Regions from separate parts of the Viridibacillus sp. FSL H8-0110 genome, predicted to be linked through region 1. Evidence: a T-box and tRNA genes for the amino acid it is inferred to sense, from the RefSeq annotation. Region 1 holds a T-box; the other holds one or more tRNA genes.
The links. The T-box of region 1 lies ahead of metG (methionine--tRNA ligase). A T-box ahead of a tRNA ligase gene usually reads a tRNA of that ligase, here a tRNA-Met.

Region 1 (15,426 bases):
TTGTTCGGTGCAAAGGGCAGTATAAGTTTGACTTGTCGTCTGGACCATCACTTTGGACAAGGATAGTAATACAATGTGTGGATATCACACTAGGAGGCAACAATAATGGAACAAGGTACAGTAAAATGGTTTAACGCAGAAAAAGGATTTGGATTTATCGAACGCGAAAACGGAGATGACGTATTCGTACACTTCTCAGCAATCCAAAGTGAAGGATTCAAATCTTTAGACGAAGGTCAAAAAGTTACTTTTGACGTTGAGCAAGGCGCACGTGGCGCTCAAGCTGCTAACGTTCAAAAAGCTTAATTTGAACTAGCTGTAGAAAAAACCGATTCTCTTTTGAGAGTCGGTTTTTTTATTGTCTTTTTTATTTTCCATAGTGTGGCGAACAATGGTGCATTTACTAGATAGCACATAAACTCATATTGCGATGATGAGAGTATGTCAAATTGCTTCAACACGTTTACGTATAATACTGTGGGGAAAAGTGAAACATATGATTAGCGCAATATAGTGAAGCTTCATATTCTTTAACTTCTGCAATTGAACTATTTCAACTTCAAATTGAAGAAAACTTAATTATGAAGGTGTTGAAAAAAAGTGAAGGAATTTTACGCAGATTTACATATTCATATTGGTCGTACCAAAAGTGGTAGACCTGTAAAAATTACAGGAAGCAAAAGGTTAACTTTAAGACGTATTTTAGAAGCGGCGAGTGAACGAAAGGGTATTGATCTAATAGGTATTATAGATTGTCATTCGCCAGAGGTCATTGAAGAAATTGAAGAGATGATACAAGATGGAGAGATGGTGGAAATTGCTGATGGAGGGTTATTGTTCGGAAACTCTACCTTGATACTTGGTTCAGAAATTGAAATATACGATGAGCACTGCCACGGACCAATTCATGTCCTTGCTTATTTTCCAACTATTGAAATCATGAAAATTTTTTCGATGTGGATGAGTGGCTATGTGAAGAATATCAATTTAAGTTCTCAACGTGTTTATTGTGATGGTATTACACTTCAAAAGAAAGTGCGTTCACTTGGAGGTTTATTTATTCCTGCTCATGTGTTTACTCCTTTTAAAAGCCTATACGGTAAAGGTGTATTATTTAGTTTAAGTGAGGTGTTTGATCCATCTATGATAGACGGAATTGAGCTTGGTTTAAGCTCAGATACGTATATGGTGAGAGGTATAAAAGAGTTAGAGCAATATACCTTTTTAACGAATTCAGATGCCCATTCTGTCGGTAAAATTGCAAGAGAATATCAAAAAATGAGACTTGATCATGCAAGCTTTACTGAATTACAAAAAGCCCTTCAAGAAAAAGACGGGCGAGCTATTGTCGCTAATTATGGTTTAAACCCTTTGCTTGGAAAATACCATCAAACGGTTTGTGGTGGCTGTTCTGCAAAAGTAGATGAGGGTTTATCTGAATGCCCTGTATGTCACAAACATAATATCATTAAAGGTGTTGCCACTAGAGTTAAGGAGCTATCTGAAAGTGAAGAGAGTAAGCGACCTAGACCGCCATATATTCATCAAATTCCACTAGATTTCATACCAGGACTCGGACCAAAATCACTAGATCGTTTACTTCTTGCAGTTGGGACAGAAATGAATATTTTGCATAAAGCAACTTATCAAGAGTTAACGGCAGTAGTACCAGAAAAATTAGTTCGTTATATTGATCAATCCCGAAAAGGTGAGTTATTAATAGAAGTTGGTGGTGGAGGTAAGTATGGCAAGGTACAAAAAGAAGAGTCTTAATAGTTTTCAGTGTGAAAAGCTTTCGGCGAATGGATCAGTCATTTGCAGAAAGCTTTTTTGTTTATTTATTAATGTTACTTTGACTGATGAGATATTGATATTCTTCATCAATTAGTGCAATGTCCAAACGCTCAAACAAGGGCTCTACATATTGAATGAATGTCGGTAATTCTACTAATTCATGCCATGAGATATCAGTAATTCCAAGCATGTCGCGTATTTTCTTTGTTGAGAACGGAATAAAGGGTTCTAGTAATTGTGATAAATTCGCAATGATGTAGATGCATGTAGCAAGTGTATTTGCACAACCAACTTCATCATCTTTTACTTGTAACCAGGGTTGTTGTTCGTCAAAGTATTTATTAGCCGATCGGATGTAAGAGAAAATTTCTTCAAGTGGTGCTTTGAAATGCCCTTGTTCAATCGCGATAGCTACTTCATCATAGAGTTTTTGCGTTTGAAGTTTAATTGAAGCATTCAGTATGCCTTTAGGAATTTGTTTATTGAATGATTTTTCGATAAATTTTAATGTCCTGTTAACGAAATTTCCGTATGCACCTAGAAGCTCGCTATTATGACTATAAATAAATTCGCGCCAAGAAAAATCTGTGTCGCGATTTTCTGGTGCATTGATCGTCAAGAAATATCGAATTGTATCTACATCGTATTTTTCAATAATATAGGGTACCCATACTGCCCAGTTTAAACTAGTAGAGAGTTTCCGTTTCTCAAGTGTTAAGTATTCATTTGAAACAATATGTGTAGGGAGGGCAGGGCTATTTAATCCCATTAAAATAGCTGGCCAAATGATTGTATGAAAAGGGATATTATCTTTCCCGTGAATGTAATAAGAAATTGTGTCGTTACTCCAGAAATCTTGAACGTTTTTCTGATGTTGTTTTGCCCATTCTAAAGTAGCGGTGTAATACCCTGATACAGCTTCAATCCAAACATATATTTTCTTTCCGTCAAAACCGTCTATTGGTACATCAATTCCGTTTGGTAAATCTCTCGTAACGGCTCTATCGGGTACGCCCTCTGCTAAGTATCGTTCGGATAAGTCGATTGCATTTTGGCGCCATGCTTTTTGTTCCTTTGCATTTTGCACATATTGTTCTAAAGAATTTTGCATCTTACTGAATGCAAAGTAAAAATGCTCCGTTTCTTTCACGATGGGTTGATTGCCACAAATTTTACATCTTCGATCAATTAAATCCAGTGGATCTAATATTGTTGAGCAATAATCACATTGATCCCCTCGTGCCTTGCTACCGCATACTGGACAGATTCCTTCGACAAAACGGTCCGGCAAAAACTGTTTGTCATGTTCACAATACGTTTGTTCAATTGTTTTTTTATATAAAAAGCCATTATCTAGTAGCTTCAAGAAGATATTCTTAACGCTTTGATGGTGGTGTTCAGCATCTGTACGCGTATATAAATCGTAAGTAAAACCCAGCTTTTTAAAACAGGCTGTAAATTCTTCATGATATCGATCTGCAATTTCCTTTACAGTAACACCTTCTTGATTTGCTCTGATAGAAATAGGCGTACCGTTACAGTCGCTACCTGATACATAAAGAACGCTCTCTTTCTTTAATCGATAATATCTAGCTGAAATATCTCCTGGTAATAATGCAGCAATATGTCCCAAATGTAATGATCCGTTTGCATAAGGCCAAGCTCCGCCAATAACAATACTCATTTTAAAAAAATCCCTCCTAAAATAAAAAAACTCGCCCCAATCAAATTAAATTGATCAGGACGAGATTATATACCCGTGTTACCACCTTCGTTTGCAAATAGCTTACACCATTTGCCTTCATCAGTACGCCAATTAGGGATACTGTTGCTGTTATAACGAGTGCCTTTCTCGTCGTAGCCTACTAAAAAAATCGTTCGGTACGAAGCTCAGAGGTCATTTTTAAATAGTTAAGTTCACTTCATTTCCACCGACAGAAGCTCTCTTGACAACTTAAGTTATTTTACTTTTCCTCATCAACGCGTGTTTCTATATGTTGAAAAGAAGTATAAAACACTATTAATGGAAAAGCAAGTATATTTCGAATAAAAAATCAGCGGTTGAATGAGTTTGCATTAAATACTATGTTATAATTATCTAATTTACAAAATTGGAGGAAGACGATGCAAGCTGTTAAAAGAATTCTACAGTTTTTAAAACCGTATAAATGGTTGGCCATTTTAGGGCCGTTATTGATGGTAGTCGAAGTAACGATGGACTTAATCCAACCAACTATTATGCAACATATTATTGATACAGGTATTGCTAATCAGGATCATACATATGTAGTGAAAATGGGCATTCTAATGATTGTCAGTGCATTAGTCGGACTTATTGGTGGAGTAGGGTGTTCCATCTTTAGTGCTAAGACGGCTGTCCATTTTGCAACGGATATTCGGAAGGATTTATTTGATACAATTTCTTATTTTTCGAGTAGTAATAGAGACGAGTTTGGAACCGGTAAGCTCATTACAATAATGACGAGCGATGTAGAGGCTTTACAACGTGCGTTAATGATGACTTTGAAAATTTTTGTACGTGGTCCTTTATTATTTGTCGGGAGTATTGTCATAGTATTTATGACTGCTAGACAGCTATTTCCAGTACTACTCATAGTAGTTCCAGTCTTGATCATCTGTATCTACTTTTTCACGAAATTATCAGGTACTATGTTTGGTAAAGTACAGCTAGCGATAGATGCAGTGAATACAAAATTGCAGGAAAATTTAGCTGGAATTCGCGTGATTAAAGCATTTAATCGAAAACGCCATCAAATTGAACAGTTTACGGATGTTAATGATCAATTAACAAAACGAACAATTACTGCGGACCAAGTCGTAGCGGTTTTGATGCCTTTAACAATGTTTGTCATTAATATGGGGATTATTGCTGCACTTTGGTTTGGAGCAATTAAGGTGGATAATGGCACGCTGCAAGTAGGTGTTATTTTAGCATTTATAAATTATTTAACGATTATTATGAATGGTCTAATTTCTAGTAGTATGGTGTTAATGCAAATTGCCCGCGCTTTTCCCTCTGCAAATCGAGTGCATAAAATACTTGCAACATCAATTGACATTCAAAATACAGAAAAACCTATCCAACTAGAAGAAGTAAGAGGTGCTGTTACTTTTCGAAATGTCAGCTTTAGCTATAGTAAAAATGGCGAGCAAGTGTTGAAAAACATTTCATTTACTGCGCATCCAGGAGATTTCATAGGCATTATTGGAACAACGGGCAGCGGGAAGTCAACGCTTGTTAAAATGATTCCTAGACTTTTTGATGTGGATCAAGGACAAATCTTCATAGATGATATACCGCTTAAGCATTATGATTTAGAAATGCTTAGAGAAAACATCGGATTTACACCACAAAAGGCAACGCTGTTTTCGGGGTCAATAAAAGAAAATTTACAATATGGAAATCAAAAAAGTTTAGAAAAAGATATGTATAAAGCACTTGATGCTGCTAGTGCTACGGAATTTGTTGAGAAATTAAAAGATGATTTACAGCACAATTTAACACAAGGTGCAACAAACTTATCAGGTGGACAAAGACAGCGTCTAGCTTTAGCAAGAGCTTTTATCAGAAAGCCATCCATCCTTATCCTAGATGATACTACTTCTGCAGTAGATAGTATTTCAGAAAAAAATATACAACAGGCAATTGCAACAGATTATCAAAACACGACAACCTTTATCGTGGCTTCCAAAATATCCTCCATTATCAATGCCAATAAAATTTTAGTAATGGAAGACGGAGCAATTGTTGGTATGGGAACTCATGAAGAATTGCTTGAAAATAATAAAGTCTATCAAGAAATCTATGATACCCAAGTGGAAAAAGGAGGGGTATTAAGTGAATAAAGAACAGACTAATCAACCCCGTAATGGATTAGAACGTGGACCACATTTTCGTGGGCCAGTTGTGAAACCGAAAAACCAAAAACAAACGTTAAAGCGAATTTGGGATTATGTAAAACAGCAAAGATTGCAACTCATAGGAGCCATTTTCCTCGTTATATTAACAACGGTTTTAAGTTTAGCGGGACCGCTTCTAATTGGTGTAATCGTAGATGATTATATTATTACAAAAGATTTAAGTGGCACGACCAAAATGTTATTTATTTTGGCGGGTGTATATGTATTAACGTCAATTTTCACTTGGCTTCAAACATATGTCATGATCAATGCAGCGTTAAAAACGATTCAAAAGTTAAGATTAGATCTATTTGAAAAGTTGCATTCACTTTCACTACGTTTCTTTGACAAAAGGTCACAAGGGGATTTAATGAGTCGTGTAACAAATGATATTGATAACTTAAATGTTGCGTTGAGCCAAAGTGTCGTTCAAATTGTTTCATCAATACTAACGTTGATTGGCACGAGCATTGCAATGTTCATACTAAGCTGGCAGTTAGCGATTGTCACTTTAACCATTATTCCGCTAATTGTATTTGTATCGAAACAAATTATTAAAAAGAGTAGTGTGAACTATTCTGAAAGACAGCGTGATTTAGGGGCATTAAACGGGTATATAGAAGAGACTATAACTGGCTCTGAAGTAATTACTCTGTTTGGTCAAGAAAAAATGACGACTACACATTTTGCAAAGGTCAATGAAAGTTTGAGAACATCCGCTATGAAAGCTGAAATTACTTCGGGCTTTCTTGGCCCCATTAATAACTTTATGAACAATCTTGGTTTAGGGTTAGTGATTGGGACAGGGGCACTGATGGCGGTAAGTGGTCATACATCAATCGGCGTCATTGCGGCATTTGTAACGTATACACGTCAATTTTTCCGACCAATTAATCAGCTATCTAATTTGTTGAATACTTTTCAATCTGCCATTGCAGGAGCAGAGCGTGTGTTTGAGATAATGGATGAAAAACCAGAACGAACTGATGGACAAAATGCAATTGTAAAGGAACAGCTTAAAGGGGATGTTTCATTCCGCGATGTTACTTTTTCGTATGATACAGGTAAACCAGTCTTAAAGAATATTTCATTTCAAGCAAAAGCAGGTGAAACAATTGCGCTTGTGGGTCCTACAGGGTCAGGGAAGACAACGATTATTAATTTACTAACAAGATTTTATGATATTGATCAAGGTGAAATATTACTAGATAACGAAGATATTCGTTCTTATAAAATAGCCAATGTCCGTGAAAAGGTTGGCGTTGTATTGCAAGATACGTATTTGTTTTCTGGAACAATTATGGATAATATCCGCTATGGTCGACTTGAGGCATCAGACGATGAAGTCATTCAAGCTGCGAAGGTGGCATATGCTCATTCGTTTATAAAATATTTACCAGATCAATATCAAACGGAGATTAAGTCAGGTGGAGTGAATTTAAGTCAAGGACAGCGCCAACTGCTGGCAATTGCAAGAGCCATTTTAGAAGATGCGGATATTCTTATTCTTGATGAGGCCACTTCTAGTGTAGATACACGTACGGAGGTGCAGATTCAAAAAGGCCTAAAACATTTAATGACTGGTCGAACGAGTTTTGTCATAGCACACCGTTTAAAAACGATAGAAAATGCCGATAAAATACTTGTTATTAGAGACGGAGAAATAATAGAGCGTGGCAATCATAAAGAACTCATAGAGCAACAAGGATTTTATTCTGAATTACAAAGGAAATTAGATATTCTACCAATATCATCTTAAATTGAAAAAGGTGATAGTTATTATTACCTATCATCTTATTCATTTGATATATCATTTAAAGAGATTTGAGTTTTTTGGTAAAAATATATCTGAAAATAATATTTAAATAAAATATATACTATTATAGGTTTTATTTCTTTGTTCAATAGTCTTGGTTATAGCGGTGTGTGGACGATGTTTTGCCCTATTTTTTCATTGGTTTTACTTTCTTTAATTATTAAAATATTGTTTTACTGTATAATTAGAACTATTAGAAATGGGGTTTGGTTAATATGGATAAGGACCTAAGAAAAATACATCATCTAGAAGATACACCGCTTATTCGTTGGAACAAAAATGAACCTAATGAGTTTTTACAACAATTCGTTACTAAGCTAAAAAGTTTGAATATGATTCTTTCAACAAATACATATGTTAAAGGTACAAATAAAGTACTGACACGAATTATTGAAGATGCTCAAAATCAGACTATGATTTTACTTATAGGCATGACTGGCGCAGGGAAAACAAGTTTAGTAAATGCACTGCTTAAAAGAACCGTTCTATCAACGAAATTGGCGAAAGCAACAGCGATAAATACCATTATTCGATACGGTCAAACAGAAGAAGTGAAGGCTTATTTTCTTGATGGACAAGTAGCTAGTTTTGATCTTGATAAAGTGGAACTATTTACAACATCGGACACTTTTAGTGCTGAAATCTTACGTGAAAACTTGGACTATATTGAAGTCTATGTTAATAATGAACTACTAAAGAAAGTTACATTTATCGATACAACACCGCTAGAGCCGAGTGGTGATGAGTCAGTGTATGTAAAGGAATCGATATTAAACCGCGCGGATGATTTGTATTGGATTTTTAACTGTAATTCAAAACCAACACAAGGTGAATTGAAGCTACTCGGAAAATTTCATGAACGTAATGTAAAACCATTAGCAATTATTAATGCAATTGATATTCATGAAACAGCTTATGAACAATTCATAGCTGAACAAAATAAATTGCTATCGCCTTATTTCCGTAAAATAATGGGGATCTCTGTTAGAAATGCCGAGGTAGCTGTGGCAACCGGTGATGATGATAAGTGGAACCAAAGTAAGTTTGAATTCTTATTAGAGGAAATTGAGAATTCCCATGCTAACCAATCAGACCGTGTATACCTCATCATGGAACGCTTTATTAAATGGCTTAAGAGGTTCCAAACTGAGATGGAACTAATACCACAAAGAGAGCCTTATATAACAGCTTATAATCTATTAATCCAGTATCAAATAGGGAAACAAAAAGCATCTGAAAGAACAGAAATTGAAAATCAAAAGCTCATCACATATGAAAAGGAATATCATAAGGCAAGCGTGGTTTTTAAAGATGTGCAAACGTTGTATCAATTGCTACAAGTAATATCGAATAATAAGCATTTTAAAACCTATGACGTCATGGTCTTTGTTGAGTATTCAAAAGATTATTTGAAGGCTGTAAGGGAATACCGTACAATGCTTCAATCGTACAAAAACGAGTCTAATAGAAACGATGGAAAACAGCGTCATTCAACAGGGAAGGGCCTGTTAAAAACAATGTTTGTTAACGAGCAACAAAGTATAAAGCAGAGTAAATCAAACGAACCTTCGGAAGTTTTACAAGCAACACTTGAGCAACAATACAAGAAAGTTCTCGCGTTAGAAATGCAATTATTTAACGAATATCCAGCGGTATTGAAGAATTTAAATGATATCGCTCACGATCAAATAGAGCGAATTATTAATCGAGTTAGTCTGATTAGCACTGAGCGAATGAAAAAGAAACAACAGTTAATCAACGCAATTAGACAGCTGAATGGATTTAATAATATTTTGGAGGCAAAAGACTTTGTCGAAACATTTGTGGAGCAGCTTATTGATCAAAAGGATCTCGTTGTGACAAAAAAGGAAAAATTGTCACTGAGTGAAACATTAGTAAAGATTAAAAGTATTAAATTATCACATGAAACGTTAATTGCAAGTACACATATCGATGAACAAGATGACGAAATCTCAAAAATGCAAAAAAGATTATATGAAAAATATCATTTACTGCCACTTCGATTGACAATAGATGATATGAAATCAGAAATTGAAAAACCGCCTATTTATAGCGGTATTAGCGATTAAGTAAGGATACTTACCCCGGTAACAGGGTGTAAGTATCTTTTTTTGTAGTAACGATAATTCCAATATGTTACAATAAAGGGATTAAAAAAGAAGGACTGATTTCACATGGGGATTAGGAATTTAATTCATTAACACACCTTTCAGATACTAAAAAAGGAGTGTTATTTAATGAACAAGAATGAACAATTTTATGACAAACAATACGAATGGATGACTCAAATATTTGATGCAAAAGTAGATGCTTACCATCAAGAACTAGTCGAGTTAGTTGAGAAAAAAGGCTTAAAGAGAAATTTAAACATTCTAGAGCTGGGTAGTGGCAACGGAGAATTCGCAGTAGCAGCAGCGATGCATGAACATCACGTTTCAACTGTTGAAATCATTCCACATGCCATTAGTAAAATGTTTGAGCTTGCCGAGGAGAATAACGTAACGAGAAGAATTAAGGCTCATCAAGGCAGCTTTTATACCATTTCGCTTGCTGATAAATTCGATGCTATATGTTATTGGGATGGTTTTGGGGTTGGGACAGATGAGGATCAACAATTATTACTTCACAATATTGATTATTGGCTAAAACCTGATGGTACAGTATTCATAGATGTTTACGCACCCGCGTATTGGGCCAAAACAGCAGGGCAATTTATGGAGCTTTCTCAGACAGTTTGTCGACAATATGATTTTGATATAGAAACTAATAGAATGTTAGATAATTGGTGGTTGACAGATAACTCGGATGAAAAAAGGCAACAATCGTTGCGCTGTTATGAAGTAGCTGATTTCGAAAAAATGTTAGTAAATACTTCATTAGCTATTGAAGAGATTATTCCAGGTGGCAAAATGGACTATGATAGTTGGATTTTTCATCAGCAAGTACCAATTGAAGAAGCAATGATATATACAGTAATTCTACGGAAAAAGTGAGGTCTAGACTATGACGTATTTTATCCGTCCTGCAACAAACGAAGATATAGCAGGTATAGCGAAAGTACATGTAGACAGTTGGCGCACAACGTACAAAGGAATTGTAAAGCAAGATTACTTAGACAAACTAACATATAGCAGTAGAGAAGCATCATGGAAGCGTAATATTGAAAGCGAACAGAATCTTATTCTTGTTGCAGTGAATGAAGAAGAACAAATTGTAGGTTTTATAAGTGGCTCTAAAACACAAGAAGGTGAATATCCAACATATGATGCGGATCTTACAGCTATCTACTTATTTGAGCATGAGCAAGGAAAAGGAATAGGCAAAGCTATGTTAAAACAATTATTTGCAGAGTTTAAAAAACTCAATTACAAATCATCAATTGTGAAAGTATTAGAAGACAATTCATCTTGTCGCTTTTATGAAGCGATGGGTGCAAAATTTATCGACTCAAATCCAATTCAAATTGGTGGTGAACAATTAGCAATACTTACGTATGGTTGGCAAGAAATTTAGTGTTTTGTAAAAATGAAAGCAGCCGATTGTAATGATCGGCTGCTTTCTATCTTTATTTCTAATAGTCAATTGAAAATCAAATTAGTCACCAAATGCGAATATTAATTCTGTCTCGCAAACAATTTCCCCATCTACAGTAGCGATTCCTTTGCCTTTCCCAATAGCACCTATTACTCGAGTGATTTCAACTTCAAGGCGTAGCTGGTCTCCAGGTATTACTTGGCGTTTAAAACGGCATTTATCTATTCCAGCTAAAAGCCCTAAACGTCCTGCATTGCCTTCTTTTGTAAGCATAACGATAGCACTTACTTGAGCTAATGCTTCTACAATTAATACACCTGGCATAATGGGATAGCCAGGGAAGTGCCCATTAAAAAATTCTTCATTTGCACTTACGTTTTTTATGGCTACTGCTTTTTTGCCTTCTTCTAATTCCAGGACTCTGTCTACTAATAGAAAAGGGTAGCGATGTTTAATGATTTCTTTTATCTTTTGTGTGTCTAACAATATGTTTTCCTCCAAGATCATAAATTGATACCTCTTTATATTAACACCTGGTACTAATGGTTGATAATGTTTTTTATAAATTATTAGAAAAACGTATGAAATGGAGTTTTATTAATTATATTTTTAAGTTATTAAATTCTGCACATATGGCACACTAGTTTCCTATTATTTATGTGGCACATATTTTAAGAGCATAAAAAAGCGTTCAACAAGTGCTATTGCACAGGCTGAACGCTTTTTGTTTTTAGAAAAATACTTTTTCAGTATTGTATTTCGCACGGAAATGGTTGATAGCAAATGTTTCATAAATTTCACGTTCCATTTGATCTTCAACAACGAATACTTCAATTTTATGAACTTCGTTACGGTGATCTTTAATAGGTGAAACGTTATCTTCAAAGTGCTTTTTCACACGTTGGCGGATTTTACGTGCTTTACCTACGAATAAAAGCTCATTTTCTTTGTTAAAGAACATGAAAAAGCCACCTTTATCACGAGGGATTTCATGAAAATCAATAAATCCATAGATTGAAGGGATAATCGCGTCACCTTCTTTAATTTTTTGTTCGCGTTGACGAATTACTACATCTGGTTTTGGCATTTCAATTTTGATCAAAAAAATTCACGTCCTCATTATCATATAGTAGTTAATGCTACCATAATTGTGTTAGAAAAGCTATTGGATTTAGTAGTTGACGAAATACACGTCTATTATAAAAAAATTGAATTGCCATCATAAAACTAATATTTGTTTATTTATCTGAAAAATCTATCCGTATCAATCATTATCAACATTCAGTTCAAGTTGTGCAGTGATGTCGATACCATTTAGCGCTTGTGTGGCAAGACGGTCCGCCTCAGCATTCGATTTTCTTGGAACGAGCTCGTATTTAGGACGAATACTAAGCTTTTTTAATTTCTCGTCAATTCGATCTGCCCAGCTCGATAAATCTTTTTCTAGTAAAGCCCATTCTCCGCTCATCTGGTTGATGACAACTTGTGAGTCTCCAATGAAAACGACAGGTAGATGGTGAACATTTAATCGCTCGAGCTCCACAAGACTCAAATGAAGTGCGGCATATTCAGCCTCGTTATTTGATTTCAGCAATTCGGAAGGAGCATTCTTCCTCACCCTGTACGATTTTCCACTCTGTTCATAATAAATAACGCAGCCTAAACCAGCAGTGCTAGTCGTACGATCAAAGCCACCATCGAAATACACTGTAATATTATGAGGTTCAGTTTCAATTTCTTTAATGTAACGTTTCAATTCCTTGATTGTCCAAGTGCTGTCAAACGAGTCAGTAAAGATTATACTTTTGGCGCGTCCTGTCCGCTCAAGATCCTCTGCTATTAACAGTCCTTTAGCTGCAGGCATCCCCTCGGAGCGGAATGTAGTTTCCGCTCCTCTTGGTGTTTTGTAAATCCATTCGATTGAGATGTTCATCGTCATTCCTCCTATGCCTTTGATTTAATAATCTAAGATTAAAAACACACCATTAATTAAGGCATATTAACAATAGCTTATTGTGGTTAGTCTTATTTGAATTATTAGATTTTAAGATTTTAGTGGTGAGTGTAATATTATTTTTATTTGACCAGTATTTGAAGGTGAATCGAAACAAATTGAAAAATATAAGCAAAGACTTCTTTGAAGTATAATTCTGAAATCGCCTTTATAACGTTGTTTTGTATATAAATATTAATATTAATTTTTCCTTAGTACAGCATAATTATACCCGAAAAAATCCTAGAGCTTACATTACAGGAGTAAAGAAATTACGCTGCAAAAATTAAGTGTCCGAGCTAGTAGTTAATACATTTTATGGACGGAAGTTGAACCTTTCACAAAGTATAATTTATCGCATTCGGTAAATATTAAGACAACGGCGTTTTTGTAATAATTATTAAGCTTGGTAGGTGATGTATTGATTCGTAAGAATATATTATTTCTGACTGTTTGTGCTTTAATCATCTCAGTATTTTATGCTGGTTTTAGTATTGCTGAAGAAAAGGGACGTAGATACTACGAAGAATCTGGACAAATGCTTTGGGATATAAAAACTGAAGAGAAGATTATCGCTATTACATTTGACGATGGACCACATCCAAAATATACAGGACAAGTTTTAGATATACTTGCTAAGTACAAAGCTAAAGCTACTTTCTTTGTCATTGGAGAAATGGCAGAAAAACATCCTGAATTGGTTTTAAGGGAATATAATGAAGGACATGAATTAGCTAATCACACATATTCTCATCCTTATAAGACGTCACCAAAGGATTTTGAAGAAGAATTAAAAAAGACAAATGAAATAATATACAGTATTACTGGCTTTTCTCCAGTGTTATTTCGTCCTGTTGGTGGACAATTTGATGAAAAAATGATCAATATTGCGACTGAAAATGGGTATAAAGTTGTAATATGGTCCTGGCACCAAGATACGGAAGATTGGAAAGGGATTTGGTCCCAAAAGATAATAAATAAAGTACTTCAAGGTTCGAAACCAGGTAATGTGATACTGTTTCACGATGGTGGAGGAAATCGGACTCAAACGTTAAAGGCACTTGAGAAAATAATACCTGAGCTTCAAAAGCAAGGGTATAAATTTGTTACAGTTTCTGAGCTTATTGCTAGTGTAAATGGAAAAGTGAGTAAATAATGGGTTTCGATAGCTTATAATTGATATGGAAAAACGCCAAACGAAAATTGATTAATCAAAAAGTGAAATCCTACTCTTTCTAAAATTAACAATGCAAATATTACAAAAGCGTTTGGCGATGCTGTTAGCAAATGCCGAACGCTTTTATACATTTTGAATTGAAAGATGCGACTAGAGAAGTTTTAAAAAAAGTATGGGAATCGCATTGGATATGCTTTTCGTATAGTCTTTTTGTATAACATATCCCAATAATGTAGTATTTTCATATCATTGAATAATCATTTACTTATTATATAATAAGTAATGGTTGCGATTATTAATAAAATAATAGGACTATATATTTATTTATTTAGGTTGGTGAGATGTTTTAGCATGTCTGAAAATCGTTGTTACATACATAAAGTGAAAGCTGCCGAGGTGTTAGTAGACGAGAAAATTGTTGTGTACTGTCCAAAATGTGCTGAAGCTAATATACATAAAATTGTTTTACAAGAAGAGAAGATATCAAAATCTGAAGAATTATCGGACATAAGAAAGAGACGCCATGTTGCAATGAAAGAGCTGTGGAAGAGCCTGGTGTTTGCATTTTACTTAGAATGTTTACCTATATTCATCACTTTGTTTACGCATTCGCCCAAAAGTTTATTCGAATATATCTCTGGAGTAAAAGAACTGTATAGTCAGTTCCTATTCCAACCTATTATTCAACTCATTGCCATTGGTTTTATTGCACTTGGAGGGTATTTCTGGATTGCTGCTATTAAAAGTCTGAAAGAGTTAAAAAAAGAGGAAGCTATTTTATTGAAACCTTTTGCAAATGAAAATGAAGTCCATGAGAAATTCCAAACGCCAACTAAGATCAATCAAGTGAATGAATTTGTGAGAAATGTTAAAAAGAAATACGATAGTAATTTTTTTAGTCAACGAAAAATGTATCAAATGAGTCCATACGATTTCAAATTGTATATGGCGAAACAATTGCAAAAACTTGATTTTGAAAATGTTCGTTTAGCTAGGGACGATAGTGACTTTAAAGTGGATATATTTGCTGATGGGCCAAACGGCAAAGTGGCGTTCCGTTGCATAAATAATGTCAATTTAGTCAAAATGGAAGATGTACATAAAATTGCAGTTGAGAAGGTATATTATGATTGCGAATCATCTATCTTAGTAACCACTTCATCTATAACG
Region 2 (15,426 bases), 1.4 Mb from region 1:
TGCTATTGAAGCCACTTACGTATATGAATATTTCTGGTGAATGTGTAGGTCCAATCATGGATTATTTTGATATCGATATCGAGGATATCATTGTTATTTATGATGATTTAGATTTGGATAAAGGAAAATTACGCTTGCGTCAAAAAGGTAGTGCTGGCGGACACAACGGTATAAAATCATTAATCCAGCATTTAGGTACTCAAAACTTTAACCGTATTCGTATTGGCATTAGCCGCCCACCTGCTGGTATGAAGGTCTCTGATTATGTTCTTGCAAGGTTTTCGAAGGAAGATCAACCTATAATGCAGGATGCTTTTGAAAAAGCAGCGGATGCTTGTGAGTATGCACTGGACAAGCCATTTATAGATGTTATGAATCAATTTAATTAATGATTGAGCATAAATTGCTATGTGACTGTCTATACTTTTTATAAAGGAGGGCATGTTGCATATGGCAATTCATTATCGCTGTCGGCACTGTGAAACTGAGGTTGGGCTACTGCCTTTCGATTCAGAAGAGAGTGTCCGCAAGTTACATCAATTAAATGAAGCGGAAGCAGAACAATACATTCATAAAGACCATAATGGAGATACAACGGTCGATTGTATTTGTGAGCATTGTGAAGAATCTTTAAAACAATTTCCAGACTATTATGCGTTAAAAAAGTGGCTACAATAATGAAGAATGCTTTGGTGCGCTATGCGTCCAAGGCCTTTTTCTGTATATGAATGAAAAGAAAAATGAAATAGATAGACTATTTACTCGCAAAATATAGATAGAGCAAATAGATTCATTATATTTTTTTGAAGGAAGGAGGGCTTCATTTGGAGATATTACGTAAATTGTTCTCTCAAGATATGCATATAACAAAATTATTGGAAGATTTGCAGCAAGATAATGGTCCTCAGTTAATTACGGGCCTTTCTGGTAGTGCGCGTCCAGCCTTTTTAGATACGATTTATGGGGCTATAGAGAAGCCAGTATATATCATCTCGCCAAATCTATTGCAGGCGCAGAAAATGTATGATGATTTAGTGAAGTTAATGGGCGAGGATCTTGTACATTATTATCCAGCTGATGAATTTATCGCAGCTGATATGTCGATAGCAAGTCCTGAGTTAAGAGCGCAACGAATTGAAACAATTGACCATATGTTACATGAACAAAAGGGGATTTACATTATTCCAGTAGCAGGTCTACGTAAAATGATGTCTCCAAAAGAGCAATGGCTTGATTTGCGTCTTCAAACGGCAGTCGGTGACGATGTCGATGTGGAAGCATGGTTGAATCAGCTTATTGTAATGGGCTATACACGAGGTCAGATGGTGACAACGCCAGGAGAATTTGCATTACGTGGTGGTATCTTAGATATTTATCCACCTTATATGGAAGTGCCAGTACGTATTGAATTGTTCGATACAGAAGTAGATTCAATCCGAACATTCTCAGCTGATGATCAGCGTTCAATTGATAAACTACAAGATGTACGTATTTTGCCTGCGACAGAATTCGTTTTAACGCGAGTTGATAGAGTAATACTGGCTGAAAAGCTAGAGGATGCATTGGCTGAAAGCTTACGTAAAGTGAAAGCGCAAGATGTTAAAGAAGCACTCTATCAAAATATCCAAGCTGATATTGAAATGCTAAAGCAAGGTAACTTACCTGATTACGCCAACAAGTATGGATCGCTTTTATATGATAAGCCATCTTATTTAGGTGATTATTTTGCCCAAAATGCCCTTGTTGTATTTGATGAATTAGGCAGAGTACAAGAAGTAATGGATGCATGGGAGAAAGAAGAGAAAGAATGGTTCTTGAGCCTCCTAGAAGAAGGGAAAATGGTGCATGCCGTGAAACCTTCATATTCACTAAAAGAAATTTTTGCGATGCTAAAACAACCAAAACTATTCTTTGCTCTATTTACACGTGCATTTTCAGGTGTTCAGTTTAAGAAAACTACAAGTTTCTCATGTAAACCAATGCAACATTTTCATGCGCAAATACCTCTGTTGAAAAATGAGATGGAGCGATGGGAGCAAGGGAAATTTACGGTGCTCTTTGTGGCGGAAGGTAAAGATCGTCTGCGAAAAATGCAAACAGTGTTGGATGATTACGATATTCATATACAACTCGGGGAACCGAATGGAGCGGGTGTTTATGCAATTGAAGGCGCATTGACAGCTGGCTTTGAACTCCCATTACAGCGTTTAGCGATTGTTACGGAAGAGGAGCTATTTAAACAAAAGCAAAAAAAGAAATCGCGACCTCAAAAAATGACGAATGCCGAGCGTATTAAAAGTTATACCGAAATTAAACCTGGAGATTATGTCGTTCATATTCACCACGGTATTGGGAAATATATCGGTATCGAAACTTTAGAAGTAAAGGGATCACATAAAGATTATTTACACATTCGTTACCGAGCAGATGATAAATTATTCGTACCAGTTGATCAAATTGATTTAATCCAAAAATACGTTGCTTCTGAAGACCGTGAACCGAAGCTACATAAGCTGGGCGGAGCAGAGTGGAAACGTGCGAAAAGTAAAGTGTCATCTGCAGTACAAGATATTGCCGATGATTTAATAAAACTATATGCAAAACGTGAAGCTGAAAAAGGTTTTGCCTTTACTCCAGATGGTGATGAACAACGCACTTTTGAAGCGGCGTTTCCATATGAGGAAACAGAAGATCAATTACGTTCTATTCGTGAAGTCAAACACGATATGGAACGCGAGCGTCCAATGGATCGACTTGTTTGTGGTGATGTTGGTTATGGTAAAACGGAGGTTGCCATTCGTGCAGCCTTTAAAGCAATTATGGATGGTAAGCAAGTAGCTTTCCTTGTACCTACAACCATTTTAGCTCAGCAGCATTATGAAACGATGGTAGAACGTTTCCAAGAGCAGGCAGTTTCTATTGGTTTACTTAGCCGCTTCCGTACGAAAAAACAGCAAACAGAAACATTAAAAGGGTTAAAAGACGGTACGATAGATGTCGTCGTCGGTACACATCGTCTCTTATCTAAAGATGTGGTATATCGTGACTTAGGATTACTCGTAGTCGATGAAGAACAACGATTTGGTGTGACGCATAAAGAAAAGATCAAACAATTAAAAACGAATGTCGATGTATTAACATTAACAGCAACACCAATACCTCGTACATTACATATGTCGATGGTTGGTGTCCGTGATTTATCTGTAATCGAAACGCCACCTGCAAATCGCTTCCCAGTCCAAACATATGTCATGGAGCATAGTGGTGCGCTTGTGCGTGAAGCCATTGAGCGTGAAATGTCACGCGGTGGGCAGACGTTTTATTTATATAATCGTGTTGAAGATATGGCGAAAAAGGTGCAAGAGATCCAAGAGCTCGTACCTGAAGCGCGAGTCGGCTTTGCACATGGCCAAATGAGTGAGTCTGAGCTAGAATCTGTTATTCTTGGATTTTTGGACGGAGATTATGATGTGTTGGTCACGACAACAATTATTGAAACAGGTATTGACATTCCAAATGTGAATACATTAATTGTACACAATGCTGATCGCATGGGTTTATCGCAGCTTTATCAATTAAGAGGACGCGTTGGGCGTTCCAATAGAGTAGCCTATGCTTATTTCATGTATCAACGTGATAAAGTACTGACAGAGGTAGCAGAGCAACGTTTGCAAGCGATTAAAGAATTTACTGAACTTGGCTCTGGATTTAAAATTGCTATGCGTGATTTATCAATTCGGGGTGCAGGGAATTTACTTGGATCTCAACAACATGGCTTTATCGATTCTGTCGGATTTGACTTATATTCACAAATGCTTGAAGAAGCAATAGAAGAACGACGTAGTGGTACGAAAAAAGAAGACATACCTGAAATTGAAATAATTTTACCGTATGACGCATACATTCCTGATCAATATATTCCAGATGGCTATCAAAAAATTCAAATGTATAAACGTGTAAAAGCGATGGAAAATGAAAATGACTATCTTGAAATTATTGATGAATTGCAAGATCGATTTGGTGATATACCTTTTGAAACCGAACGTTTATTACGTATTGCACGAATGAAAGTTTGGGCGAAGGAAGCAGGAGTCACTTCAATTAAGGAAACGAATAAAGTTATTACTATTCAAATTTCAGAGCAAGGTACGGCGAATATAGATGGCGCAAAAGTTGTCTCAGAATCATTGAAGTTCGGGCGGGCTGTAGGCTTCCGGATGGATGGGCAACAACTATTACTTACAATAGATGAGCGCAAAATGGATAAACAATTACCGTTTGATATTTTAGAAGCTATTATGAAACTTTTGCCTACTGCAAAAAGGGAAGAATCTGCACCTGTTGCTGAGTAATACCCTTTTTGCATAGAATGCCCATTTGTGAACCATACTAGGACAAGTATAACTATATTTTGTCGAAAGTGAGGCAACACGAATGAAAGCAACTGGCATTGTACGACGTATTGATGATTTAGGGCGCGTCGTTATCCCAAAAGAAATAAGAAGGACTTTACGCATTCGTGAAGGCGACCCGTTAGAAATTTTCACGGATCGCGAAGGGGAAGTTATTTTAAAGAAATATTCACCTATTAGCGAATTGAGTGACTTTGCAACTTCGTATGTAGAAACATTATATGAAACGCTTGGTACGGCTGCTTTAATTAGTGATCGAGATGAAATGATTGCAGTGGCAGGAGTATCAAAAAAGGATTATGTTAATAGACAGCTCTCATCATTTGCTGAAGAAAGTATTATGCAACGATCCATTCTAGTAGAGAAGCATGAAAGCTCTGTAGAGTTGGTTCCAGGTCAAGTTGAGCAAATAAAATCTTACTGTGTGGCACCAATTATCGTGTCAGGTGACCCAATTGGCGCTGTTTATATATTGTCAAAGGTGCACTTTATTGGTGACTCAGAGCAAAAAGTAGCTGAAACTGCTGCTCATTTTCTTGCTAAGCAAATGCTTGATTAACATGAAAAAAGTCTTCCTCGCAATTTTTACGAGGAAGACTTTTTTTATTTTATCATTTTAATATTAGAAGGATGTACTATTCTTGAAAAATTAAGCAACTTCATTAAATCATCGGTATTTGATTCATTATGGTTAGCTGTTTGTTTCGTGGTATCTTCCCGCATTTCGGAAATTAATATTTTAGTGCCATCCTCTTTGACGAGGTACTGACGTACATAACCATTTTCTTTTTCAATTAAAACCCGATTTTTTTTCGGTTTTGATTTTAATGCAGCATAGATATATGAACTTTGTAGTATATGTGGCTGATTAAATTTCGCCGCGTTATGAAATGTTTTAATATTCGCTACATTCATCTTCAAAGTAATCCCTCCTCTATACTCTTTAATTAATAATTTTATCGGATGCTTTTACTGGTATTGAACTAAAAGTCACTTATTAATAATCTAATACTATATAAAGAAAGTGATTTTCTAATAAATATAGTTCTTTAGGCATGTTATAACCTGTTTTTTATGGATAAGCATCAATATGCTATACTGATGACACTTAGATTATTATGAATTTTGGTGAACGATGTATAGGAAAGAGGATTTGAAATGCCTGAGAAGTGGGGAATGAAGGTATATGTGAAGGGAGTGGCCTTATTAACGCTTGCTGCTCTTTTTGTCAAAATACTGAGCATGGTGTATCGAGTCCCTTTTCAAAATTTAGTTGGGGACCAGGGATTTTATATTTATCAGCAAGTGTATCCATTTATAGCGATTTTCGTTGTTTGGACGTCGAGTGGATTTGCTGTCGCCATTTCTAAATTACTTGCTGAAGCTGAAGATCGTGATGAAGGAGTGTTGCGCGGTGAATTATTACGGGTGGTATTTTATTATTTATGTATTTTATCCACCCTTTTCTTCATCATTTTATTTTGTGGAGCTGATCTATTTGCGAAATGGATGGGCGATCCAGAATTAGCTTCACTTTTACGTACAGGTTCCTTTGTTACATTATGTATGCCAGCGATTGCTGTTTATAAAGGTTTCTTTCAAGCTCGCGGTATGATGACACCAGTTGCCTATGCACAAGTGATGGAACAAACTATTCGTGTCCTTGTCATCTTAGGTGGTACTTGGCTTGTTATGACGACGACCACTTCTTTGTATCAGGCAGGGCAAATGGCGGTGGCAGGCACTGTTGTTGGTGAACTAGCTGGTATCATTTTATTATGGATGTATTTTAAAAAGTTTAAGCGAGGGAACAAAATATCCGTAAGGAAAAAGGTAGCTATCTTTCCTGTATTAAAGGAATTGACAGTTTTAAGCATTACGGTCAGTATGAGTGGCCTTTTACTATTGTTTTTTCAACTAGTTGATTCATTTACTGTTTTTGAAACACTTACGAAAAGTGGAATTTCAACCTTAGAGGCAATGGAAACGAAGGGAATTTACGATAGAGGGCAGCCACTTGTGCAAGTCGGGCTTGTTATTGCAACATCGTTATCCCTTGCAATTGTCCCTCTTGTTGCCCATACATCAAAAAAGGATAATGGGCGAGGAGCTGAACGGTTTATTCAACTGACCTATCGTACGGCCTTGTTATTTGGTTTTGCTGCGACGCTTGGTTTAATGCTCGTTATGCCTTATGTAAATGAGATGCTATTTGAAACACGTGAGTTATCTAATGTATTGATAGTATTTGTAGCGCAAATTATATGGTTGTCACTTATTCTAACGCTGACAGCCATGCTTCAAGGGTTAGGGAAATTAAAAATACCGACTTTAATATTAATAGTAGGTTTTATAGTGAAAGTGCTTTGTAATGAGTTGTTTATTATAAGGTGGGGTATCATAGGCGCGGTATATGCTAGTAATTTAGGTTTAATATGTTCAGCTATTGGATTGATCTATTATTTTAAAAAAATTAGACCAATTCGTTTCGCACCCACACGTTTTTATATATGTATGGGATTTGCCTCAGCCGTCATGATAACTTGTGTACTGTTATGGAGTTATTTTACCGAGCAGTGGCTCTTTGCTTCTTTACCTTCGCGATTGAACGCAGCATTGACTGGAAGCACAGCAGCATTGATAGGGGCGTTTGTGTTTTTGACAATCATTGCGAAGTGTGGAGTTCTAAATAGTAGGGATTGGTTTTTACTACCATTTGGACGCAGAATGGCCAGTTATCAATTATGGCTACAACGAAAGAAATAAGGATAGGTGAAAATTATGCATCAATTGACAATAATTGGCCTCGGAGCTAGTGACTTTGAACAGCTACAAATAGGTGTTTATCGTAAGTTACAGCAGGCAAAGAAAATATATGTACGTACGATAGACCACCCAGTATTAAATGAGTTAGCAACTGAAGGAATCGAATTTGAAAGCTTTGACTATATCTATGAAAAGCACGATGATTTCCGACCAGTTTATGAAGAGATTGTAGAAACGCTTTTAAGTTATGTGGAGAAAGAAGATATAATGTACGCAGTACCTGGACATCCACTCGTAGCAGAGTTAACTGTTCAACTATTAATAAAAGCTGAAAAAGAAGGCAAAGTAAAGCTTAACATTGAGGGAGGTCAAAGTTTCCTAGATCCAATCTTCGGTGCATTACGTATCGATCCAATCGATGGCTTCCAATTGGTAGATGGAGCAACTTTCTCATCACATGAAGTGAATATGAAGCAACATCTATTAATTGCACAAGTATATGATACTTTCAGCGCTTCAGAAGTAAAACTGACATTGATGGAAAAATATCGTGAGGATTATCCAGTTACAATCGTTACTGCAGCAGGATCAAAAGGCGAAAAGCTACGTACAGTTCCTTTATACGAATTGGACCGTGCAGCAGAAATTGATAACTTAACAACCGTCTACGTGCCTCCAGTAACGAATCGTGATGGAGCTCTTCGTGAATGGTCAACTTTCCGTGAGATTATTTCAACATTGCGTGGCCCTAATGGTTGTCCTTGGGATCAACAACAGACGCACGAAAGCTTGAAAAGATATATGCTAGAGGAAGTGCATGAGTTCCTACAAACGGTCGATGAGCAAGATGATGAGCATATGATTGAAGAGCTTGGTGATGTGCTACTACAAGTATTTTTACACGCACAAATTGGTGAAGATGAAGGATTCTTCAACCTAGAGGATATATTAGAAGCAGTAAGCACTAAGATGATTCGTCGTCATCCTCATGTATTTAGTGATGTTACTGTAGATAGTGTGGAAGAAGTAAATGCTAACTGGGAAAAAATTAAAAGTAAAGAAAATGCTAATGGTGAGATACCGGAACCTCTATTAAAAGGTGAGTACCGAGCAGCATCTTCACTGCAAACGTCTTATAACTATCAAAGACGAGCGGCAAAAGTTGGTTTTGAGTGGCCTACGACAGAAGGTGTTTGGGAAAAGTTCTCCGAAGAATTGCAGGAATTCCGAGCAGAAGTAGCGAATGGAACGAATGAAACACGTCTCGATGAATTTGGCGATGTGCTATTTACATTAGTGAATATCGCACGTGTATATAAAATTTCAGCTGAAGAAGCCATGATCCACGCAAACCGAAAATTTGCTAGTCGCTTTGGGTATGTTGAAGCGCAAGTAATGGCTGGTAAAAAAGATTTTAAAGCTTATAAGTTTGAAGAGTTAGATGCCTTTTGGAACGAGGCAAAATCAGAAGGAGGGAAATAAAATATGAGATTAGATAAATTTTTGAAAGTATCACGTTTGATTAAACGCCGCACATTAGCAAAAGAGGTTGCCGATCAAGGTCGTATTACAATTAACGGTAAAGTGGTGAAGGCAAGTACTGCTGTAAAAGCAGGTGACGAACTCGCAATCCGATTCGGTCAAAAAGTTGTAACGGCACGAGTTGAAGAATTGAAAGATACAGTAAAAAAAGAAGACGCTGCAAGAATGTTTACGATTATAAAAGAGGAGAAATTAGAGAAGATTGAACCGCAATTTATCGATGATGAGAACTAGCTGATTTTGAAAGTAGATGTTGCTTAAAGAGAAATAGTATTTTAAGCATTGATCTATATTTTGTTTGAATGATTTTATAAGAGGTTGCCCTGAAAATTAGTATTCACTAAATTTTAGGACAACTTTTTTAATTGGACAATTCCAAAGCTAGTTCTCCAAAGTAACACTGACCAGTAAACATGATAGGGGGAAGTTACAAATTATTAATGAATAAGAATATCTTATGTAAGGATACATAGAAATGAGCAGGTATATGCAGTAAATCATTGTTATACTTGTTTCTTCTATCTATTTAAAGAGTGAATGTTGAAGAGGTAACGCTAAAATAGTACTAAAATGACTGCAAAGCGTTTTGAAAAACCTATCTATAAACAAATATCTGAATGGAAATTAGCAGTTTTATCATAAAGGGTTTGTCCGCAGCATATAGTTTAAAGACAGGACAAGGGAGGGGAATCATTGACGTTACAGCCGGATAATGCAACGTACACAATTCCAACAGGGGATCATTTGCTAACGGTCAGAAATCGCAAACGAATGGATGTCACTTCGGTGAAATCAATCGAGCGCTTTGATCAAGAAGAGTTTTTAGTGCACACTTCGCAAGGACATTTACTCATCAGAGGTGAGGAATTACGTATTGTCCATTTGGATGTAGACAAGGGTTTATTGACACTTGAAGGAACAGTGAAGACGCTACAGTATGATGACGAAGACAACGGCTTGTCTAAAAGCTTCCTTCATAAAATATTTGGATGACCGTAACAGCGCAATTTCTCAGCCTTCTCGTCATGATTGCTAGTGGAATTGTAGGAGCAGCATGTATAGATCTAGTACGTACGATTAAATATTATGCACCCCCGCGGTCATTCAGAAGAAAAGGCTATATAGCGTTAGAGCTGATAACTTGGCTTATACTCGGTATAGCTAGTTTTTATTTACTATTTAATGTGCGAGCTGGTGAATGGCGTATTGTTGATCCAATAGCACAGCTCGCAGGTTTTTATTGTTATCAGTTATACTTCCAATCGGTATTTCGCTTTGGAGGTCGTCTAATATACATTATTTTACTTAGGCCATTGTGGTTAATTTTTAATTTTTTCGTTTCGATCATAAGGTGGATAATCCGCGCCATAATGCGTGTTGTAAGGCTCCTGCTGTTACCATTTACGCCATTGGTTAAAAAAACTAAACAGTTAAGGCTTAAAAAATCAAGGTAAATTCGTTATAATGGAGAATACACATACAATAACAATGAAGAAGCTAGAAGAATTATTATTTAGGGAGGGATAACGAGGATGAATAATCGTAACAAAAAAGCTAGTGGAGAAAATTCAGTTGCTGCCATTCGTCGAGAATACATCGAGTCCATGGAACGGCAGGAAAAGAAAAAACGAGCCATGAAAATACGTCTTTATCGAAGACTGGCACTTTTCACAATCGCATTTGTTCTCGTTATGGGGTCCCTAGTATTTACATTGATAAATCAAAAGAAGACACTCGCTAAAAAAGAACAGCAAAAAATTGAGCTAACCCAGAAACTTTCAGACACCCAAGACCAACAAGAGGAATTGAAAATTCAAATTTCGAAGCTAAATGACGATGATTATATCGCCAAATTAGCACGTAAAGAGCTTTTCCTTTCTGAAGCTGGTGAAATTATTTTCTCAATTCCAGAAAATACCGAAAAAGATGAGAAAAATGGGGATTCGAAAGAGTAGTCTTATTGACACTCTTTTTTTGTTGGATATAATTAGAAGTGAGAATCTAACCGAGTTTTAAGATTCATAATTTGATTACATGGCTTACAAAGTCGCTTGATTTATTAAGGAGGAGCATTTTTTTTATGTCAATTGAAGTAGGCAGCAAGGTACAGGGTAAGGTAACAGGTATCACAAATTTTGGAGCATTCGTAGAGCTGCCAAATGGCTCAACAGGTCTGGTGCACATTAGTGAGGTTGCAGACAATTATGTAAAAGACATCAACGAACATTTGAAAGTTGGAGAAATGGTTGAGGTTAAAGTAATGAATGTCGAAGCGGATGGCAAAATTGGTTTGTCTATTCGTAAAGCAAAGCCTCAAGCAGAACGACCAGAGCGGCCTCAACGCCCACGTCATAATAATCGTTCAAATGATCGTAATGATAACCGTCATCAACCAAAAGAGAATTTTGAACAAAAAATGGCACGATTCTTAAAAGACAGTGAAGATCGTCTTGCAACGCTAAAACGCGCTACAGAATCTAAACGTGGTGGCCGTGGCGCAAGAAGAGGGTAACTTGCTGGCTATTTTAATCGTAGAAAAAGTGTGAAATAGATTTTTGAGCAATCCAAGTACGTCGTGGGTTGCTTTTTTAATTGTTTATACCTGACGAATTGTACTATTAAATGCAATACAAACAAACTAAAATTCGCCTATAACGACACCTCTGTAGACAATTTGCCACGTATATGTATATACCGTACTTAATTTGACATATAAAAAAGCAACTTTCTCATCATGAGAAAGTTGCTTTTTTATGATGACCCCTACGGGATTCGAACCCGTGTTACCGCCGTGAAAGGGCGGTGTCTTAACCGCTTGACCAAGGGGCCAAATAATATTGGCACAGATGGCCCAGATAAAAAAATTATGGCGGCAGAGGGGATCGAACCCCCGACCTCACGGGTATGAACCGTACGCTCTAGCCAGCTGAGCTACGCCGCCGTTTTAAACAACATAATAAATAATACAAGATAAAGTGTGTAAGTGTCAAGCTGTTTTATGAAATTATTTTCTTAAAAAAAGCAATTTCTCGTCGAAAAGTTTTTTTTCATGAAAACACAAAAAGACAAAGTTTATGGAATATTCAATCTATAATGGTGGCAATGTTCAGGAGGAGGTTGTTTTATGAAGATGTGGCATGAAGGAATAGCGCAAAATCAAGCAATTAAGAATACATGGGCAAGTGTAGCTAAGAGAAAATACCGAATATGGCTATCAGTTTTGTTTTTATTTTGTTCCTTTTACTTATCTCAAGCCGTGTTATTTGAAGCAACGGTACCATTCTTCCTACCGATTGCAGCAATTGCATTTACTAGATATCCAAGGTGGATGAGTTGGACATTGGTAGGAGGATTGTGCGGAAGTCTTACATTAGGTTTCGGGCAAACAACCATTCATATATTGGAATTGTTGTTTTTATTACTCCTTTTAAAAACCCCTTTTAAACGATTACCACTTCCTGTAATAGTAGGGTTTAGTATTTTGACGGTTCAAATAGTTTGGCAATATATTTCGTACAATGGGCATCCTCCAATTCTTGTATGGCTATACATCGGATATGAAGGTGCATTAGCAATCTTCATGACACTCTTTTTGGGTATCCTTTTCTTACCGATGCATCAGTTAATGACGGCCAGATGGTCTTTTGAGCGACTCGGTGCAGCACTGATCGTAGGGGCTGTGGTATTAACCGCTATGGACGATGTTGTTCTTAGCTTCTTATCAGTATCACGTATTGCTATGCATTTACTTATACTTGTATCTGCATTAGTTGGCGGTGTCACATTAGCGACAGCTGTAGCAGTGCTAACAGGTATGATACTTAGTCTATCTCAATTATCTTTTAGTGGAATGATGGCAGTTTACGCGGTAACCGGTTTATTTGCAGGGGTTTGCAAAAATGCCGGTAGGTTTTGGATTGCCACAGGGGGCATTATGGCGAGTGTCTTTTTTTCATTGTATGATGCGACACTGCCACTTGATTATACATTCTTTATGTCTATTGCATTTGCTACCTTACTATTTTTTATCTTCCCACAGAAATGGGTTCTTTATTGGCAAAATCAATTATATCCAAATAGGGATGAAGTGCTTTTAGAAAGGCAGAAGTGGTTAACGGAAAGGCTCAATACGAAGCTTGTAGATTTTCATCACTTCGTAGATTTTATGAAAGAGCTTGTACATGATCGTTTTGGGAATGTGAACAAAACTGTAGCAGAAGAGAGGCAGGAGCAACCGCTCGCAGTTTGCCAATCTTGCTTTAAGTACGATAAATGTTGGAGCAATAGTAAAAGTGAGATGCCAGATTTAACGCAGAGATGGCTGGATGCAAGTGCTACTGCGAATGCAGCGACAAGATTGCAACTTGATGAAAAAATTCGTTATAAATGTGTGAAGTCCGCGCCGTTTTTGTCCGCACTGGAGGAGAAGGTTTCGAAAAAGCAACTTAGTGGTCAGTTTTACCACGGTCGTAAGATGATTGCTTTGCAATTGCGGGATATGTGCCAGCATATCGATATGGTGATGAATGATATGACGGGGGAAGCAGTGTCTTTTCAGCATAAAGAGGACGAGCTATCAGAAGAGCTAAAACTTGCTGGAATTGAACATTTTCAAGTAGATATTTTATCAAATGAGACAGGGAATCGGAAAATTGTTTGCTGTTTACCAGAGAAAAAGGCCATGTGGGAAACAGATCAAACATTAGCAGAGCGCTTAGTGCTACCAATTTTACAAAGTGTGTTTAATGAGCCGTTTGAAATCGCGAGAACTGCTATGAAGGACAGTCCGTATCCACATTTGCAGATGACATTTCAATCTTCGGTTCGATTCCATATGTCTTATGATGTATATACGTCTTCGAAGCAGAATACGATTTACTCTGGTGATTCACACGCCGTTTTCCCACTTCATCAAGGGCTTACGGCCGTTATGTTATCAGACGGAATGGGACATAGTAAAAAGGCACATCAGGAAAGTAGACGTCTCATTCGATTAATGCGTGAATGCATGCACCATCAAATGGCACCCGAAACAGCCATGCATACATTGCATTATGTCATGTCTTTGAAAAATGATAGTGATATGTACGCGACAATGGATTTTGCACTTGTGGATTTACAAGTCGGCACTTTATGGTCCTGGAAAGCAGGGAGTATGGCAACTTATTTAGTACGAGGGGAAAGGTGTATTCGATTAGAGAGTAAGAGTGAGCCAGTAGGGTTTATGACATCATTTTCAGTAGAAGCAGATCAAGTATCACTAAAAGCAGGGGATATAATTTTCATGTGTACGGATGGTCTGTTCTTTGAAAATAAGTCTTGGGAGGAGCAGGAAAGTAAACTAATTCGTCATTTACAGGAGCTGGAGAATTGCCCAGCTGAGGATATGTGTGCATCTGTTTTACGTGCATTTCGAGGTCAGGATGTACCAAATGATGATTGTACACTCGTCGCAATCCGTATTGAACATAAAATTTCAAATTGGTCTTTATTTAAACCATCTTCGGCGGCTATTTCTGAGCAAAGAATGGTAAGATAGTGAATGAGGTGAGAAGATGGAACAACTCGAACAAAAAGCTTATCAATACATGAAGTATTATCATTTATGTAATGAAGGTGACCGTCTTCTCGTTGCTTGTTCGGGAGGTGCTGATTCAATGGCACTTCTGCATTTTTTGTATAAAGAGAAAGACCGATTGGGTGTCACTGTTGCGGCGATTCATGTGAATCATATGTTGCGTGGGGAAGATGCTGAAAGGGACCGTCAATTTGTTGAAGCTTTTTGCCAAGAACGTGACATTCCTGTTTATGCTATTGATATACCTATTCCTGAGATTTTACAACGTGAGAAAGGGAATTTACAGGCTATATGCCGAAGAGAGCGTTATCGGTATTTCGAGAAGATCATGATAGAAAGTTCAAGTACGCATCTTGTAGTTGCGCACCATGCAGATGATCAAGTAGAAAGTGTCATAATGGCACTTACACGAGGCTCGAGTGCTTCCGGAATTACTGGGATTAAACGAGAGCGACCATTTGCAAACGGGCATCTAATACGTCCATTTTTATCTGTGACGAAGAATGACATTCATACTTATTTACAACGAAACGAACAGGCTTATCGAGAAGATTCTAGTAATAAAAAAGATTCTTATACACGTAATCGAATTCGCCATCATGTTGTACCGTTACTTGCAGGTGAAAATCCACGTGTTGCTGATGCATTTCGTCAGTATACCGAAAAGGCACAAGCGGATGAAGATTTATTGCAAAGTTTAGCGCAAGAAGCTTTTCATGAAGTTGTGGCAATAATAAATGAAGATTCATGGAGAATTTGCATAAAAGCATTCCAAAATAAGCCACTCGCTTTACAAAGAAGAATCATTCTACTACTATTAAAATATCTATATAAAGATACAACAATTGTACAAAGTTATACCCTGTGGAATTCTATTCTCGAACTGACTTCATCGACGGCTGGAAATGCAACTTTGCATTTACCAAAAGGTGTTGTAGCAATTCGTCAATATGATGAGCTAATTATCAAGAAAAAACAAATTTCAAGTGTAGAAAAGTTGCCTTTAATGGTTACGCTTAATACATGGACGAATTTGACGAACAATTTGCGTGTATACATAGGAAAGTTATCTGATGAAAGGCCATCTGATACTACCCCGTCCGCAAAGACTTATTTTTTTCAAATTGA

Region 2: it encodes a tRNA-Met, which carries the amino acid that the T-box ahead of metG (methionine--tRNA ligase) is inferred to sense. The anticodon was not compared.

Annotation. Positions count from the first base shown of each region.
Region 1 covers NZ_JBBOPJ010000001.1:1,515,418-1,530,843, forward strand. The annotation lists gene cspC (cold shock protein CspC) at 106-306, shown strand; gene MHH98_RS07465 (endonuclease Q family protein) at 601-1,773, shown strand; gene metG (methionine--tRNA ligase) at 1,835-3,478, opposite strand; T-box leader at 3,531-3,784, opposite strand; gene MHH98_RS07475 (ABC transporter ATP-binding protein) at 3,919-5,661, shown strand; gene MHH98_RS07480 (ABC transporter ATP-binding protein) at 5,723-7,474, shown strand; gene MHH98_RS07485 (dynamin family protein) at 7,747-9,621, shown strand; gene MHH98_RS07490 (class I SAM-dependent methyltransferase) at 9,790-10,545, shown strand; gene MHH98_RS07495 (GNAT family N-acetyltransferase) at 10,556-11,065, shown strand; gene fabZ (3-hydroxyacyl-ACP dehydratase FabZ) at 11,147-11,572, opposite strand; gene MHH98_RS07505 (nucleotide excision repair endonuclease) at 11,817-12,188, opposite strand; gene MHH98_RS07510 (ribonuclease H family protein) at 12,351-13,019, opposite strand; gene MHH98_RS07515 (polysaccharide deacetylase family protein) at 13,504-14,235, shown strand; gene MHH98_RS07520 (restriction endonuclease) at 14,608-15,426, shown strand, end outside.
Region 2 covers NZ_JBBOPJ010000001.1:69,390-84,815, forward strand. The annotation lists gene pth (aminoacyl-tRNA hydrolase) at 1-389, shown strand, start outside; gene MHH98_RS00345 (anti-sigma-F factor Fin family protein) at 451-678, shown strand; gene mfd (transcription-repair coupling factor) at 825-4,352, shown strand; gene spoVT (stage V sporulation protein T) at 4,435-4,971, shown strand; gene MHH98_RS00360 (hypothetical protein) at 5,016-5,333, opposite strand; gene MHH98_RS00365 (putative polysaccharide biosynthesis protein) at 5,571-7,178, shown strand; gene mazG (nucleoside triphosphate pyrophosphohydrolase) at 7,194-8,660, shown strand; gene MHH98_RS00375 (RNA-binding S4 domain-containing protein) at 8,664-8,954, shown strand; gene yabP (sporulation protein YabP) at 9,414-9,713, shown strand; gene yabQ (spore cortex biosynthesis protein YabQ) at 9,710-10,174, shown strand; gene MHH98_RS00385 (FtsB family cell division protein) at 10,253-10,675, shown strand; gene MHH98_RS00390 (S1 domain-containing RNA-binding protein) at 10,801-11,232, shown strand; tRNA gene MHH98_RS00395 (tRNA-Glu) at 11,478-11,549, opposite strand; tRNA gene MHH98_RS00400 (tRNA-Met) at 11,588-11,661, opposite strand; gene MHH98_RS00405 (SpoIIE family protein phosphatase) at 11,845-14,259, shown strand; gene tilS (tRNA lysidine(34) synthetase TilS) at 14,276-15,426, shown strand, end outside.